One region of the Streptomyces sp. NPDC088400 genome, then DNA from elsewhere that is predicted to be linked to it. Evidence: riboswitches for the same ligand, from Rfam matches in the RefSeq annotation. Region 1 holds a riboswitch; each other region holds the start of a gene.
What was found. A riboswitch is a leader RNA that binds a small molecule or an ion and turns the genes downstream of it on or off. The one in region 1 is predicted to bind cobalamin.

Region 1 (3,491 bases):
GTTCGCGCTGGATGTCGGCACCGGTGTGGTCGCCGTCGAAGAGCCGCTCCACCTTCTGGTCGAACGGGGCGCGGAACGCCTCGCCCGGAGAATCGTAGAGACCGTACATCCTGTTCCAGGCGGTGACGAAATAGGCCAGGTAGAGACCTGAGTTGGCGATCTTGTCGTCCGCCGCGGCGGCCTCGAAAGCGCTCAGGTCGAAGGGCCCGCCGACCGGTGCGAGCGCGCCCGGCCGGAAGTAGTCGTCCGCGCCTTCCTGCTGGAGCGCCCGGCCCACCATCATCGTCGCGGGCCCGCCTTGGGAGAACCCGCTGATCTGCACTCTCCGCTCCAGCTCGCGTCCCTTGCGGTGGGCGAGGGTCCGCGCGGCGCGCAGTCCGTCGACGGAGGCGGCCACGGTGGCCCCCGGGTCTCCGTAGGGGTGGAATCCGTCGCCCTTGCCGAGGCCGACATAGTCGGGGGCGGAGACCGCCCGCCCGGTGGACGCGAAGAGCAGGGCAGCGCGCCGGTCGCTGGAGTTCGGATTCACCGAGGCCACATCGCCCTTGTAGACGGTGGTGCCGTGCAGCCAGGAGACGACGGGCAGCGCGCGGTCCTGGCTACGCGGCAGGACGACGAGCTGGCTGGCGACGGTGGGGGCGCCGTCGCTGCCGGTGGTGCGGTAGAGGACTCGGTACCAGGTCACGTCGTACCGGACCTGGGAGTTGTCGATTCCGGCGTTCTTCAGGCTCTCGGCCACCGTGGCCGCGGAAACGGTGCTCTCCTCCTCGACGGTCAGGATGGCCCCTGCCTCCATGGGCCGGCTGTGCGCCTCGGTGGCCACAGCCGGCGTGACCAGCGCTGTGGTCATCCCAAGGACGGCTGTGCCGGAGACAAGAACCCGTACATGCTTGCGTCGTCGCTTACTCATGCGTTGATCATGTGGGTTGCCGGTAGCCGTGAGACATGGAGCTATCCCCCGAAACGTCAGTGGGACAGGCTGGTCAGGGGTCCCCCTAGGGCCTCTCGTTTGGATCTTGCCGGGCTCGCGTGCCCTGGCACCGCGCCTCGCCGCGTTGTCGTCACTCCACGACGCTCCGCGTCGCCTCACTCCTCCGCCTTGCGATCCACGGCACCAGACCCCGCTCCCTGATCCGGCCTGATCCAAACGAAAGACCCTAGGGCCTGCTCTCTGATCACTCCGGTGAGTCCGGTGAATCCTGAAGGCAAGGGAATCGACGGTGGAGCCGGTGCGCGGACGGGGCAGGTGAGGCGTGAGCAGAAGCGGGACATGGGTGCTTGACCTGCGATTTCCCACCCGTCGCCACAGATTCCGTGTCTCATGTCACGCTCCGGAATGTGGGCGGGGGCGACCGAGGGGTTGCCTACGCCCTAGGCTGGCGGGTGCAGCTGGTTCGCCCTGTCCGCCAGGCAGGCGCGTCGTAAGAGGGAACCCGGTGGGAATCCGGGACTGCCCCGCAGCGGTGAGCGGGAACGACCGCCGTCATACGCACTGGATCCGGCCGAGGATCCGGGAAGCGACGGCCAGTAGGAATCTGCCCCGGCAGATGTGCCCGCGAGTCCGAAGACCTGCCCGTTGCCCGTACGTGACCGATCGCGTACGGATATCCCGGTGACCTCGTGGGCGGGTCGGCGTACATACCGGACGGACGAGCGCGCCCCCAGGCGTGACATGGGTCCGTCGGGTTCGTCACCCCTTCGCGCTCGCGTCCCGTCTCCGGGATCTCAAGGAGTCATCTCGCGAAGGAGATTTCCGTGACAGCGAAGTCCGCGGCCGCGGCAGCACGGGCCACCGTGTACGGCTACCCCCGCCAAGGCCCGAACCGGGAACTGAAGAAGTCCATCGAGGGTTACTGGAAGGGCCGCGTCACCGCCCGGACCCTGCGGGAGACGGCGGCCGCCCTGCGCCGGGCCAACTGGCAGCAGCTGGTGGACGCCGGCGTCGATGAGGTGCCGACCGGCGACTTCTCGTACTACGACCATGTCCTGGACACCAGCGTGATGGTCGGCGCCGTACCCGAGCGGCACCGTGACGCCGTCACGGCCGGCGCGCTCGACGGCTACTTCGCGATGGCCCGCGGCACCCAGGACGTGGCGCCGCTGGAGATGACCAAGTGGTTCGACACGAACTACCACTACCTGGTCCCGGAGCTCGGCCCCGACACCGTCTTCACCGCCGACTCCGCCAAGCAGGTCGCCGAGCTGACAGAGGCCATCACGCTCGGGCACTCCGCCCGTCCGGTCCTCGTCGGCCCCGTCACCTACCTCCTGCTCGCCAAGCCCGCCCCCGGCGTCGCGGCCGATTTCGAACCGCTGACCCTGCTGGACCGGCTGCTGCCCGTCTACGCCGAGGTCCTCGCCGACCTGCGCGCCGCCGGCGCCGAGTGGGTACAGCTCGACGAGCCCGCGCTGGTCCAGGACCGCACACGCGCCGAGTTGAACGCCGCGGCCCGCGCCTACCGTGACCTCGGCGGCCTGACCGACCGTCCGAAGCTGCTCGTCGCCTCCTACTTCGACCGTCTCGGCGAGGCCCTGCCCGTCCTGGCGAAGGCACCGGTCGAGGGCCTGGCGCTCGACTTCACCGACGCGGCCGCCGCCAACCTCGAAGACCTCGCCGCCGTCGGCGGACTGCGCGGCAAGCGCCTCGTCGCCGGTGTGGTCAACGGCCGCAACATCTGGATCAACGACTACGAGAAGTCCCTCGCGACCCTGGGTACGCTCCTCGGGCTGGCCGACCGGGTCGACGTGGCGGCCTCCTGCTCGCTGCTGCACGTTCCGATCGACGCCGCGGCCGAGCGGGACATCGACCCGCAGATCCTGCGCTGGCTCGCCTTCGCCCGGCAGAAGACCACCGAGATCGTCACCCTGGCCAAGGGACTGGCCCAGGGCACCGGGGCCATCGCCGCGGAGATCACCGCCAACCGCGCCGACCTCGCCTCCCGTACCACCTCCGCGATCACCCACGATCCGGCCGTACGGGCCAGGACCGCCGGCGTCACCGACGCCGACGGCCGCCGCTCCCAGCCGTACACCGAGCGTGCCGCCGCCCAGCGCGCCCACCTCAAGCTGCCGCTGCTGCCGACCACGACCATCGGCTCGTTCCCGCAGACGGCGGAACTGCGCACGGCCCGCGCGGACTTGCGCGCGGGGCGGATCGACACGGCGGGGTACGAACAGCGCATCGAGAACGAGATCCGCGAGGTCATCTCCTTCCAGGAGAAGACCGGGATCGACGTCCTGGTGCACGGCGAACCCGAACGCAACGACATGGTGCAGTACTTCGCCGAGCAGCTCACCGGCTACCTCGCCACCCAGCACGGCTGGGTGCAGTCCTACGGCACCCGTTACGTCCGCCCGCCGGTCCTGGCCGGCGACATCTCGCGTCCCGAACCGATGACGGTGCGCTGGACCTCCTACGCCCAGTCGCTCACCGACCGCCCCGTCAAGGGCATGCTGACCGGGCCCGTCACCATGCTCGCCTGGTCCTTCGT
Region 2 (3,491 bases), on a different contig from region 1:
GATGTGCTCGCCGAGGATCTGGTAGCCGCCGCAGATCCCCAGGACGGGACGCCCCTCGGCGGCCCGCCGGGCGATCGCGTCGGCGAGCCCGCGCTCCCGCAGCCACGCCAGCGCCTTCACCGTGCCGCGCGTGCCCGGCACGATCACCAGATCCGCGTCGGCCAGCTCCTCGGCCCGGTCCACGAACCGCACCACGACCCCGGGCTCCGCCGCCAGCGCGTCCACATCGGTGAAGTTCGACATCAGCGGTACGGCGCAGACCGCGATCCGCAGCACGTCCTCGCCGTACGGGGGAGCCACCAGGGACTCGCGTACGGCGCCGCGCATCGAGACCCGCAGCCCGTCCTCCTCGTCGATGCCCAGCCCGTGCCGCCACGGCAGCACGCCCAGCGTGGACCGGCCCGTCAGCCCGCGGAGCATCTCCAGGCCCGGCTCCAGCAGCGACACATCGCCCCGGAACTTGTTGACGAGATAGCCCGCGATCAGATCCTGGTCCTCGGGGCTCAGCAGCGCGGTCGTCCCGAAGAACGAGGCGAAGACCCCGCCGCGGTCGATGTCCCCGACCACGACCACCGGCAGCCGCGCGGCCCGCGCGATGCCCATGTTCACGATGTCGGTACGGCGCAGATTGATCTCGGCCGGACTGCCCGCCCCCTCACAGATCACCGCGTCATACGTGCCCCGTAGCTCCTCCAGGCATTCCAGGACAGGCCCGAGCAGGGCTTCCTGCCGGCCGCCGTGGTAGCCCTTGGCACTCAACTCGCCCACCGGCCGCCCCATCAGCACCACTTGGCTGCTGCGGTCGCTGCCCGGCTTGAGCAGAACGGGATTCATCAGCGCGGTCGGCTCCACCCGGCACGCCTGGGCCTGCATCGCCTGCGCCCGCCCGATCTCCGCGCCTTCGCGTGTCACGAACGAGTTCAGGGACATGTTCTGCCCCTTGAAGGGCGCCACCTTCACGCCCCGGCGCACGAGCCAGCGGCAGATCCCCGCCGTGACCACGCTCTTGCCCGCGTCGGAGGTGGTCCCGGCTATCAGCAGCCCGCCGCCGCGCCTGCCCCGGCTCATCCCCGCACCTTTCCGGCCGATGTTCCGGCCGATGTCCTGGCTGAAGTCCTGTGCCGCAGAGCGCCGTACGCGAACCGCCCCGCGAAACGTCCCACGACGCACACCGCGAGCGCGAGGGCGTTCACCCGGCCCGACAGGCGCACGGCCCGCTCGATGTCCGCGACCTCGACGGGCCGCCCCGCCTCGTTCAGTACGGGCCGGTGCTCCACCCGCCCGCCGTACGCGAGCGTCCCCCCGAGCCGTACGCCCAGCGCCCCGGCGAACGACGCTTCCACCGGGCCCGCGTTGGGGCTCGGATGCGTACGGGCGTCCTGCCGCAGCGCACGCAGCGCGCCGCGAGGATCGCCGCCCGCCACGACGGCCAGCGCCGCGGTCAGCCGGGCCCCGGGCCAGCCGGCGACATCGTCCAGCCGGGCCGAGGCCCAGCCGAACCGGAGGTACGTGGGCGACCGGTGCCCCACCATCGCGTCCAGGGTGTTCACCGCGCGGAACCCCACCAGACCCGGTACTCCCGCGACCGCTCCCCACACCAGCGCGCCCACGACCGCGTCGGAGGTGTTCTCGGCGACGGACTCCACGACGGCCCGCGCGATCTGGGGTCCGTCGAGTGCCTGCGGGTCGCGCCCGCACAGATGAGGCAGTCGTTCCCTGGCCGCGTCGATGTCCCCGGCGGCGAGTGCCCCGCCGATGGCGCGGGCCTCCCGGCCCAGCGTGGTGCCGCCGACGACGGCCCAGGTGGCGGCGGCGGTCAGTGCCATGGATGTGACGGAAGAGGCCGACGTGAAGGAAGGGACAGAGCCGATGGAGCCGGTACGACGGCTCCGTACCCCCTGTATCCCCCGTACTCCTCGGGCCGCGAGCGCCGCGATTCCGGCGGCGCCACCGGCGCACACGGCGGTGTGCAGCGCGCCCCACCCGCGGTGGTCGCGCCACAGTGTCCGCTCAACAGCCCCCGCGGCCCTGCCGAACGCGGCGACCGGATGCCCCCGGCGCGGATCGCCGAACAGCCGGTCGCCCAGGAGGCCGAGGGTGGCGCCGTAAGCGAAGACCCGATCGGCGGCCGAACCGCAGCCAGGCATGGCGAATGGTGTCCTCACTCAGGGTCCGCGCCCTGGCTCGACGTGACGCGGCGGCAAGAGTTCCTGGCTCCTGGAGACGTGGCTCGCAGTGACAGTGGCGGGACCGCGCCGGATTCGCACCGGCTTCCTCTTTCATGCCGCCGTGTATGGCCTCGGCAGTCCACCACGGTGCGCGAACACCCGTCAACTCCTCCCTGACCTGCGACGGGACAGTGTGCCGAGCCCCACATGACGCGCGACACCACCCGTTCTCCGCGCTCCGGCGAGGGCTCTTCGAAAAAGCCGGTCCCGGCGCACCCGAAGTGCGCCGGGACCGGCTGGTGTTGTCTCAGGGGACTGGTGTTGTCTCAGGGGGAGGTGGCGGAGGTCAGGCCACGATCATGTAGATGCCGTACGCCACGGCCGCCGCGCACAGCGCGAAGCAGGCGTACGCGCCCGCGCGCGCCAGAGCCACGGAGCCGCCCGCGCGTACGGAGTCGCCCGCGCCCTGCGCAGCCGTTCCCACGGTCTCCTGCTTGGCGAGGCCCACGATGCCCAGGGTGAACAGGCCCACGAGGCCGACCGTGGCCAGCAGGCTGACGCCGAAGACGGAACCGAGGGCCGCCCAGTCGATGTTCATGCGGTTCTTCCCTTACACCGAGGCGGTTCGCGCCGGCTCGCCGGCGGGGCCCGCGGGGGCCTGGATGGTGGTGGAGAGGTCCTGGGCGGCTGTGCCGGCCGTGACGGGCGGCGGGGAGACGGCCGCGACAGCGGTGGTCACGACATCGGCCGGCTCGGGGATCCCGGAGTCCGGTCCCGTTCCGTCCGTCCCGGTCTCGCCCGGCGTGACGTTCGTGTGGTCGACCGGACGGCGGCGCGACGCGAGCCAGATGGCGGCGGAGAACGCGACGAGCAGTACGGCGACGACCGCGATGCCCCAGGTGCCCTGGCCGGTCAGGAACTCCGCGCCGGCGGCGACCAGGCCGGCGGCGGGCAGCGTCAGGCACCAGGCGACGAACATCCGGGTGGCGGTGGACCACCGGACCACCCCGCCCTTGCGCCCCAGGCCCGCGCCCATCACGGCGCCGGAGCAGGACTGGGTCGTGGAGAGCGAGAAGCCCAGGTGGGAGGAGGCCAGGATGACCGTCGCGGCGCTGGTCTGGGCGGCGAAGCCCTGCTGCGGCCGGAGGTCGGTGAGCCCGCTGCCCATGGTGCGGATGATGCGCCAGCCGCCCAGGTACGTACCGAGCGCGATCGCCATGCCGGCGGAGACGATGACCCACAGCGGCGGGTTGGAGCCGGGGGACAGCACGCCGCCGGTGACCAGCGCGAGGGTGATGACGCCCATGGTCTTCTGCGCGTCGT
Region 3 (3,491 bases), on a different contig from region 1:
CCACGTCGTAGTGGTCGGGGTGCAGCACCCCGCGCGCGGCGCGCGTCTTCGACCAGGCGGGCAGCGGTCCCGACCGCTCGGCGAGGCCGCAGGACGCCTCGTACGCGGCGAGCATGATCCGCTCGGCGATCCGGGTGGAGAGCGCGGCGGCCTCGGGGGAGTCGAAGGCCAGCCGCTTCTTGAAGAAGACGTCCTGGAGGCCCATCGCGCCCAGGCCCACCGGACGCCATTTCGCGTTGGAGTTGCCGGCCTGCTCGGTCGGGTAGAAATTGATGTCGACGACCCGGTCGAGGAAGGTCACGGCGGTGACCACGGTCTCGTCGAGCCGCTCCCAGTCGATCTCGCCGGTGGCCGCGTCCACGAACGCGCCGAGGTTGACCGACCCGAGGTTGCAGACGGCCGTCTCGCCGTCGTCCGTGACCTCCAGGATCTCCGTGCAGAGATTGGAGGAGTGGACGGTGTGGCCGGGCTCGGCGGTCTGGTTGGCCGTACGGTTCGAGGCGTCCTTGAAGGTCATCCAGCCGTTGCCGGTCTGGGCGAGCGTACGCATCATCCGGCCGTACAACTCCCGGGCGGGGATGGCCTTCCGGGCCAGACCGGCCGCCTCCGCCTCGCGGTACCTCGCGTCGAACTCGTCGCCCCACAGGTCGACCAGCTCCGGCACATCGGCGGGCGAGAACAGCGACCAGACGCCGTCCGCCTCGACCCGGCGCATGAACTCGTCGGGGATCCAGTGCGCGAGGTTCAGATTGTGTGTACGGCGGGCTTCCTCACCGGTGTTGTCCCGCAGCTCCAGGAACTCCTCCAGGTCCGCGTGCCAGGTCTCCAGGTAGACACAGGCCGCGCCCTTGCGCCGGCCGCCCTGGTTGACGGCCGCGACCGAGGAGTCGAGGGTGCGCAGGAACGGCACGATGCCGTTGGAGTGCCCGTTCGTGCCCCGGATCAGTGAACCGCGCGAGCGGATACGGGAGTACGGGAGGCCGATGCCGCCCGCGTGCTTCGAGAGCCGCGCCACCTGGTGGTAGCGGTCGTAGATGGAGTCCAGCTCGTCCAGCGGGGAGTCCAGCAGATAGCAGGACGACATCTGCGGGTGGCGCGTACCGGAGTTGAAGAGCGTCGGCGAGGACGGCAGGTAGTCCAGGCGGCTCATCAGCCGGTACAGCGCGGCGACTTCGTCCAGCGCGCGGACGCTCGCGCTGTGTGCCGCGTCCGCCGCGCCGGAGTCCGTCGGCTCCTCGGCCAGCCCGGCGGCGACGCGCAGCATGAAGTGCTGCGGGGTCTCGATCACCTGGCGGGTGATCGGGTGCCGGAGCAGATAGCGGCTGTAGAGCGTCCGCAGCCCGAAGTAGCCGAAGCGGTCGTCCCCGGCCGGGTCGATCAGCCGGTCCAGACGGTCCGCGTGGCGCGTGACGAACGCGGCCGTACGGTCCGCGATCAGGCCCTCGCGGTGGCCCGTCGCGACGGACCCGGAGAACGACACCACGCCCTGCCCCGCCGCCTCGTCGGCGATGGTGCGGGTCAGCAGCCGGGCGGCGAGCCGGGAGTAGGCCGGGTCCTCGGAGATCAGCCCCGCGGCCGCCTCGGTGGCGAGCCCCCGCAACTCGGCCTCGTCCGACCGGGCGTTACGGCCGCGCAGCGCGGCGGCCGCGACCCTGCCCGGGTCGGTGTCCGGCAGATCGGCGGTCAGGTCCGTCAGGGTCCGCAGCAACGCGGTCCCGGGGCCGTCGGTCACCTGCGCGGCGACCTCGGAGATGTCGGAAAGGCCTGAAGCCGGATCGGCTGGCGCGATGGTCACGTGGTGCTCTCCCTCGCTCGGCTCTGGGCCGTCGGGAGGGAAACGGGGGTCGCGGCACGACCGTACGGCCCGGAAACGGGCAGCGCGGCGCGCGGCGTCCACCGGCCCAACCGCGAGGCCCGGACGTCTGGGCATCCGGATCGGTCGAACCGGATGCGCCGTCAGCAGGTGTTCGGACTCGCGGGTATGACAAAGCACACCACAGCACACCGTTGCGGGACAGTTCCGGATTCGCACCGGATTCCCCTGCGGTGACAGCGAGGTCGAGCATACATCTGGGGTGTGGCTGCTGTGTCACCCCCCAGATGTTGTGTCGTGAGCTCACGGTCACTGACTGTCACACCGCCCCGCTATCGTCGTCAGGACAAGGAGGTCTCCCCATGACGGCCATCGATTACGAGAGTCAGGTCCTCTCCGAGGAGTTCGACGAGGCCACCCGGATACTCGCCCGCGCGACGCGCGGCATCCGGCTCGAACTCATCGACGGGAGGGTCAGGAGCAGGGTGATGCCGGACGGGGACCACGGACGGATCATCCAGTGGCTGACGCGAATCTGTACGCAGTCCCGTCCCGAGCTCTGGCTCCACCCCGAACAAGGACTCAAGGTGCAGGAGTGCCGGAAGGGCCGCGCCCGCCCCGACGGCTCGCTCGCGCCGAGTGAAGCCTTCGTCGGCCAGGGCGAATGGGCAGATCCCGCGCCGGTCTTGATGGCCGTCGAGGTGACGACGTACGACTCCGGCACCGACCACGGGCACCGGGCGGAGAAGCCGCGCGCGTACGCCCGGACCGGCATCCCGGTGTATCTGCTGATCGACCGGGAGCACCGTCAGGTGACGGTCCACAGCGCGCCGTCCGGGGCTCGGTACGGCATCGTCCTCACGGTGCCGTTCGGCAAGGAGATCACTCTCCCCGATCCCGTCGGCATCACGCTGGAGACCGAGCAGCTCAAGAACTGGGTGCGCTGACAGCCGAGTCCTGACAGCCGAGTGGGCCGCCGGAACAGTCCGGCGGCCCACCGAGTCGTACGGTACGGAACGGTCAGCGGGTCGGGGCGCTCTCCGTCGGGGTCGGCAGCTCGACCCGCACGCCCGCGTCACCGGCGTCCGCCGTGTAGTCGGACGGGCTCGTCTCGTCGATGCCCTCCGGTGCCTTGGCCGCCCGCAGGACGAAGGTCAGCACGACCGTGACGACCACATTGAGGACGAACGCGGTGAGGCCGATGTAGCCGATCTCACCGAGCCCGGGGATCTCGGCGGACGAGCCGCCGAAGTGCTTCTGCGTGGGGCTGGCCACGCCGTACGCCGCCGCCGTGCCGTACACCATGCCGACCGCCCAGCCGCCGAGCAGCGCCCAGCGGTGGAACCAGCGGGTGAACAGGCCGCCGACCAGCGCCGGCATCGTCTGGAGGATCCAGATGCCGCCCAGCAGCTGGAAGTTGATCGCCACCGTCTTGTCCATGGTCAGGACGAAGGCCAGCGCGCCCACCTTCACCAGCAGCGAGACCAGCTTCGAGACCTTGGTCTCCTGCGCCGGAGTCGCGTCCGGTTTGATGAAGTCCTTGTAGATGTTGCGGGTGAAGAGGTTCGCGGCGGCGATCGACATGATCGCGGCGGGCACCAGCGCGCCGATGCCGATGGCCGCGAAGGCCACGCCCGCGAACCAGTCGGGGAACATGTTCTCGAAGAGCTGCGGGATC
Region 4 (3,491 bases), on a different contig from region 1:
GATGTTGGGTACCAGATCGATCCGGCGGTTCGGGATCACCAGCAGGCCGGCGGCGATCTCCTCGGCGTCGCCGACCCGCACGGCGGGATCGGTCACCGGTTCGTCCACGATCAGTGCGTCCAGTGCGTCGTTCATACGCCGATTCCACTGCCGGGTCACCGCAGCCGTCCAAGACTCTTCAGGTGGCGTCGATACCGTACGGGTATCGTCGCTGGTCATGGAATTACGCACGCTGCGCTATTTCGTGGCCGTCGCCGAGGAACTCCACTTCGGCCGGGCCGCCGCCCGGCTGCACATGAGCCAGCCACCGCTGAGCCGGGCGATCAAGCAACTGGAGAGCGACGTCGGTGCCGGGCTGCTGCAGCGCTCCGCCGCGGGCGTCACGCTCACTCCCGCCGGGACGGCGCTGCTGGACGAGGCGCGTACGCTGCTCGGCCGGGCCGACCGGGTGCGCGTGCGGGTGGCCGCGGCGGCCGGCGCCGCGAACATCACCGTCGGCATCCTGGGCGACGGTTCCGACCGGGGTGCGACGCGGCTGGCCGCCGCGTACCGCCGGCGGCATCCGGGCGTCGAGGTCCGTGTCCGCGAGACCGACCTGACCGATCCGACCTGCGGGCTGCGCGCGGGACTGGTCGATGTCGCCCTGACCCGCGGGCCGTTCGACGAGACCGGCCTGACGGTGCACGAGTTGCGCGCCGACCCGGTGGGCGCGGTGCTGCGCGCCGACGATCCGCTGGCCGGCCGCGACCGCCTGAAGCTGGCCGATCTGGCCGACCGGAGATGGTTCCGGTTCCCGGACGGCACCGACCCGGTCTGGCAGTCGTACTGGAACGGGGGCGAACCTCGCGAGGGTCCGGTGGTACGTGTCGTCCAGGAGTGCCGGCAGGCCGTGCTCTGGAACGGCACGGTCGGGATGACCCCGCTCACGCACGACTCACCGGAGGAGCTGACCGCGGTTCCACTGAGCGACATGGCGCCGAGCCGCGTGGTGGCGGCGTGGAACGAGGGTGACGCGAACCCGCTGATCCGGTCGTTCGTCCGGATCGCGACGGCCGCGTACCGCGACTGAGCGCCTCGCGGCCGTCGTGGTCGGCGACCGCACGGCTCGGCCTGGGCCGTGCCTCCCCAACTCGCGGGCCGGTACCTCTACAGCTCGTCCAGCGACGTCAGTCCGTCCTGAATGGCCCGCGCGACCAGATTCGCCTTCGTCGTCGCCGGCCGCCCCGCGTTGGCGTACTTGATCCGTACGCGCTCCAGGTAGGTGTTCACCGTACGGACGGAGAGGCCCAGGCTCTCCCCGACCATGGCCTTGGACTCCGACTGGAACCACTCCAGGAGCACCTCCACCTCACGCGGAGTCAGCGCGGGCCGGCCCTTCCTCGCGTCGCTGCCGAAAGCACCGGCCAGCGCCGGTGGTGTGTAGGGACGGCAGTCGGCCGCCGCCAGCGTGGCCGCCATGAGGTGATTCTCCCCCTCGGCCTTCGTCAGGTACGTGAACGCCCCCAGATCCAGGCAGGTCAGCGCGGTCTCCTGACTGTCCTGCATCGTGTAGACGATCACTTGCCGTTCCTGCGCGACCAGTTGCTTCAACTCGGGGTAGGCGGGCACCCCGTGGGAGAGCTGAAGGTCCAGCACCACCACATCCGCGTCCCGGCCGGCCCCGCACATGGCCACGGAGAGGCCGGGCCCCTTGGCCGTCACCGTGATCGGCCGCTGTGACGCGGCGTACCAGGACTCGATCCCGGCGAGGACGACGGGATGGTCGTCGATCAGCGCGACGCTCACTGGTTCGTTTTCCGGCATGCCCCATGGTCCCTCCTGGGCCCTGCCTGACAAATAGCCCCTTCGACCGGTGCTCCGGCGGACCTGGCCGAGGGCGAATCTGGCTGGAAAATCTCCTGTGATAGCTTGCCGAGGCCAGTCGAACCCATGTACGTGGGTCAGGGAATCCGGTGGAAATCCGGAACTGACGCGCAGCGGTAAGGGTGACGGGCGTGGCATCGGCCACTGGACAGCTGAGTTGTCCGGGAAGGCGTCTCGTCCGGGGGATCCCGAGTCCGAAGACCTGCTGGCGGCCTCCGTCCTCGACCTGTGGCGGGGGAGCACCGTACGACCGGGCTCCGCGCATGGGCCCTCGACGCAGAGGAACTTCCGTGCCGATCGCGCGCTCCGCCCGCACCCGCACCCGTGCCACCGTCCGTCACGCCACCCTTTTTCTCGCCGGGGCACTGCTCCTGACGGCCTGCGGCGGCGGGGGCTCCTCCGACGACGCGTCCACGTCCGACGCGTCCACGTCGGGCAGTGACGCCGCCGGATATCCCCGCACCCTCGACAACTGCGGACAGAAGGTACGGGTCGACGTGGCGCCCAGCCGTGCCGTCTCGCTCAACCAGGGCACGACGGAGATCATGCTCTCCCTCGGTCTCGCCGACCGGATGGTGGGCACCGCCACCTGGACCGACCCGCTGATGAAGGGGCTGGAGAAGCCCAACGCCCGCGTGAAGCGGCTGGCGGACAACGCCCCCTCCTTCGAGAAGGTCCTGGACACCGAGCCCGACTTCGTGGCCTCGTCTTTCGAATCGACGCTGGGCAAGGGCGGTGTGGCCACGCGCCCGCAGTTCGAGGATCTGGGCGTACCCACGTACGTCTCCCCGTCCGACTGCACCAAGGACAACAGCGGCGACGGCGACGGAGCCCGTTCGACGCCGCTCAGCATGGACGACGTCTACGGCGAGGTACGCGACCTGGCCAAGGTCTTCGGTGTCGAGGAGCGGGGCGAGAAGGTGGTCGCCGGGCTCAAGAGCCGGATGGCGAAGGCCACGGCCGGGATCGATGCCGCGAAGGGCGGGACGGACGAGAAGGCCGCGGACGGCGAGAAGGCCGGAAAGCCCACCCTCCTCTACTGGTTCGCCAACTCCGAGTCGCCGTACATGGGCGGCTGCTGCGGCGCTCCCGGCATCATCACCAACGCCGTCGGGGCGAAGAACGTCTTCGACGACAACCACGAGGAGTGGCCCCAGATCAACTGGGAGACGGTCGCGGACCGTAACCCGAGCGTTCTGGTGATCGGCGACCTCACCCGTAAGTCGGAGACGGCCGAGACCGCCGAGAAGAAGATCGAGTTCCTGGAGTCCAATCCGGCCACCCAGAACATGGACGCCGTCAAGCACAAGCGCTACGTCCTGCTCAGTGGCCAGGCCATGAACCCGACCATCCGAACGGTCGAGGGCGTCGAGAAGGTCGCGGCGAAGCTGCGCGAGATCGCGCCCGCGAAGTGACGGTCGAACGTACGGAGCGGTCCCGGGAGGCCACGGGGGTTCCGGCGGCCCCCGAGGCACGAGGTGCGGACGGACCTGATCCGGACGTACCTGATCCGGACGTACGCGGCTCAGGCGTACGCGGCTCAGGCGTACGCGGATCAGGCATACGCGGCACGGGTGTACGCGCCTCAGGCATACGCCGGTTGCGGCACGGCCTCCTCTGGGCCGGCG

Region 2: linked by a shared signal. The riboswitch ahead of ACIQD6_RS25210 (cobalamin biosynthesis protein) and the one ahead of metE (5-methyltetrahydropteroyltriglutamate--homocysteine S-methyltransferase) in region 1 are both predicted to bind cobalamin.
Region 3: linked by a shared signal. The riboswitch ahead of ACIQD6_RS03570 (ribonucleoside-diphosphate reductase subunit alpha) and the one ahead of metE (5-methyltetrahydropteroyltriglutamate--homocysteine S-methyltransferase) in region 1 are both predicted to bind cobalamin.
Region 4: linked by a shared signal. The riboswitch ahead of ACIQD6_RS04120 (ABC transporter substrate-binding protein) and the one ahead of metE (5-methyltetrahydropteroyltriglutamate--homocysteine S-methyltransferase) in region 1 are both predicted to bind cobalamin.

The regions. Positions count from the first base shown of each region.
Region 1 is NZ_JBIVMZ010000016.1:148,021-151,511, forward strand. It holds gene ACIQD6_RS31730 (alpha/beta hydrolase family protein) at 1-910, opposite strand, end outside; cobalamin riboswitch at 1,392-1,592, shown strand; gene metE (5-methyltetrahydropteroyltriglutamate--homocysteine S-methyltransferase) at 1,756-3,491, shown strand, end outside.
Region 2 is NZ_JBIVMZ010000010.1:243,161-246,651, forward strand. It holds gene ACIQD6_RS25205 (cobyric acid synthase) at 1-1,068, opposite strand, end outside; gene ACIQD6_RS25210 (cobalamin biosynthesis protein) at 1,065-2,147, opposite strand; cobalamin riboswitch at 2,182-2,327, opposite strand; gene ACIQD6_RS25215 (hypothetical protein) at 2,515-2,766, opposite strand; gene ACIQD6_RS25220 (anion permease) at 2,779-3,491, opposite strand, start outside.
Region 3 is NZ_JBIVMZ010000001.1:785,189-788,679, forward strand. It holds gene ACIQD6_RS03570 (ribonucleoside-diphosphate reductase subunit alpha) at 1-1,795, opposite strand, end outside; cobalamin riboswitch at 1,941-2,083, opposite strand; gene ACIQD6_RS03575 (Uma2 family endonuclease) at 2,176-2,760, shown strand; gene mctP (monocarboxylate uptake permease MctP) at 2,834-3,491, opposite strand, start outside.
Region 4 is NZ_JBIVMZ010000001.1:906,739-910,229, forward strand. It holds gene ACIQD6_RS04105 (MBL fold metallo-hydrolase) at 1-135, opposite strand, end outside; gene ACIQD6_RS04110 (LysR substrate-binding domain-containing protein) at 218-1,069, shown strand; gene ACIQD6_RS04115 (DNA-binding response regulator) at 1,147-1,803, opposite strand; cobalamin riboswitch at 1,902-2,088, shown strand; gene ACIQD6_RS04120 (ABC transporter substrate-binding protein) at 2,154-3,278, shown strand; gene ACIQD6_RS04125 (FecCD family ABC transporter permease) at 3,425-3,491, shown strand, end outside.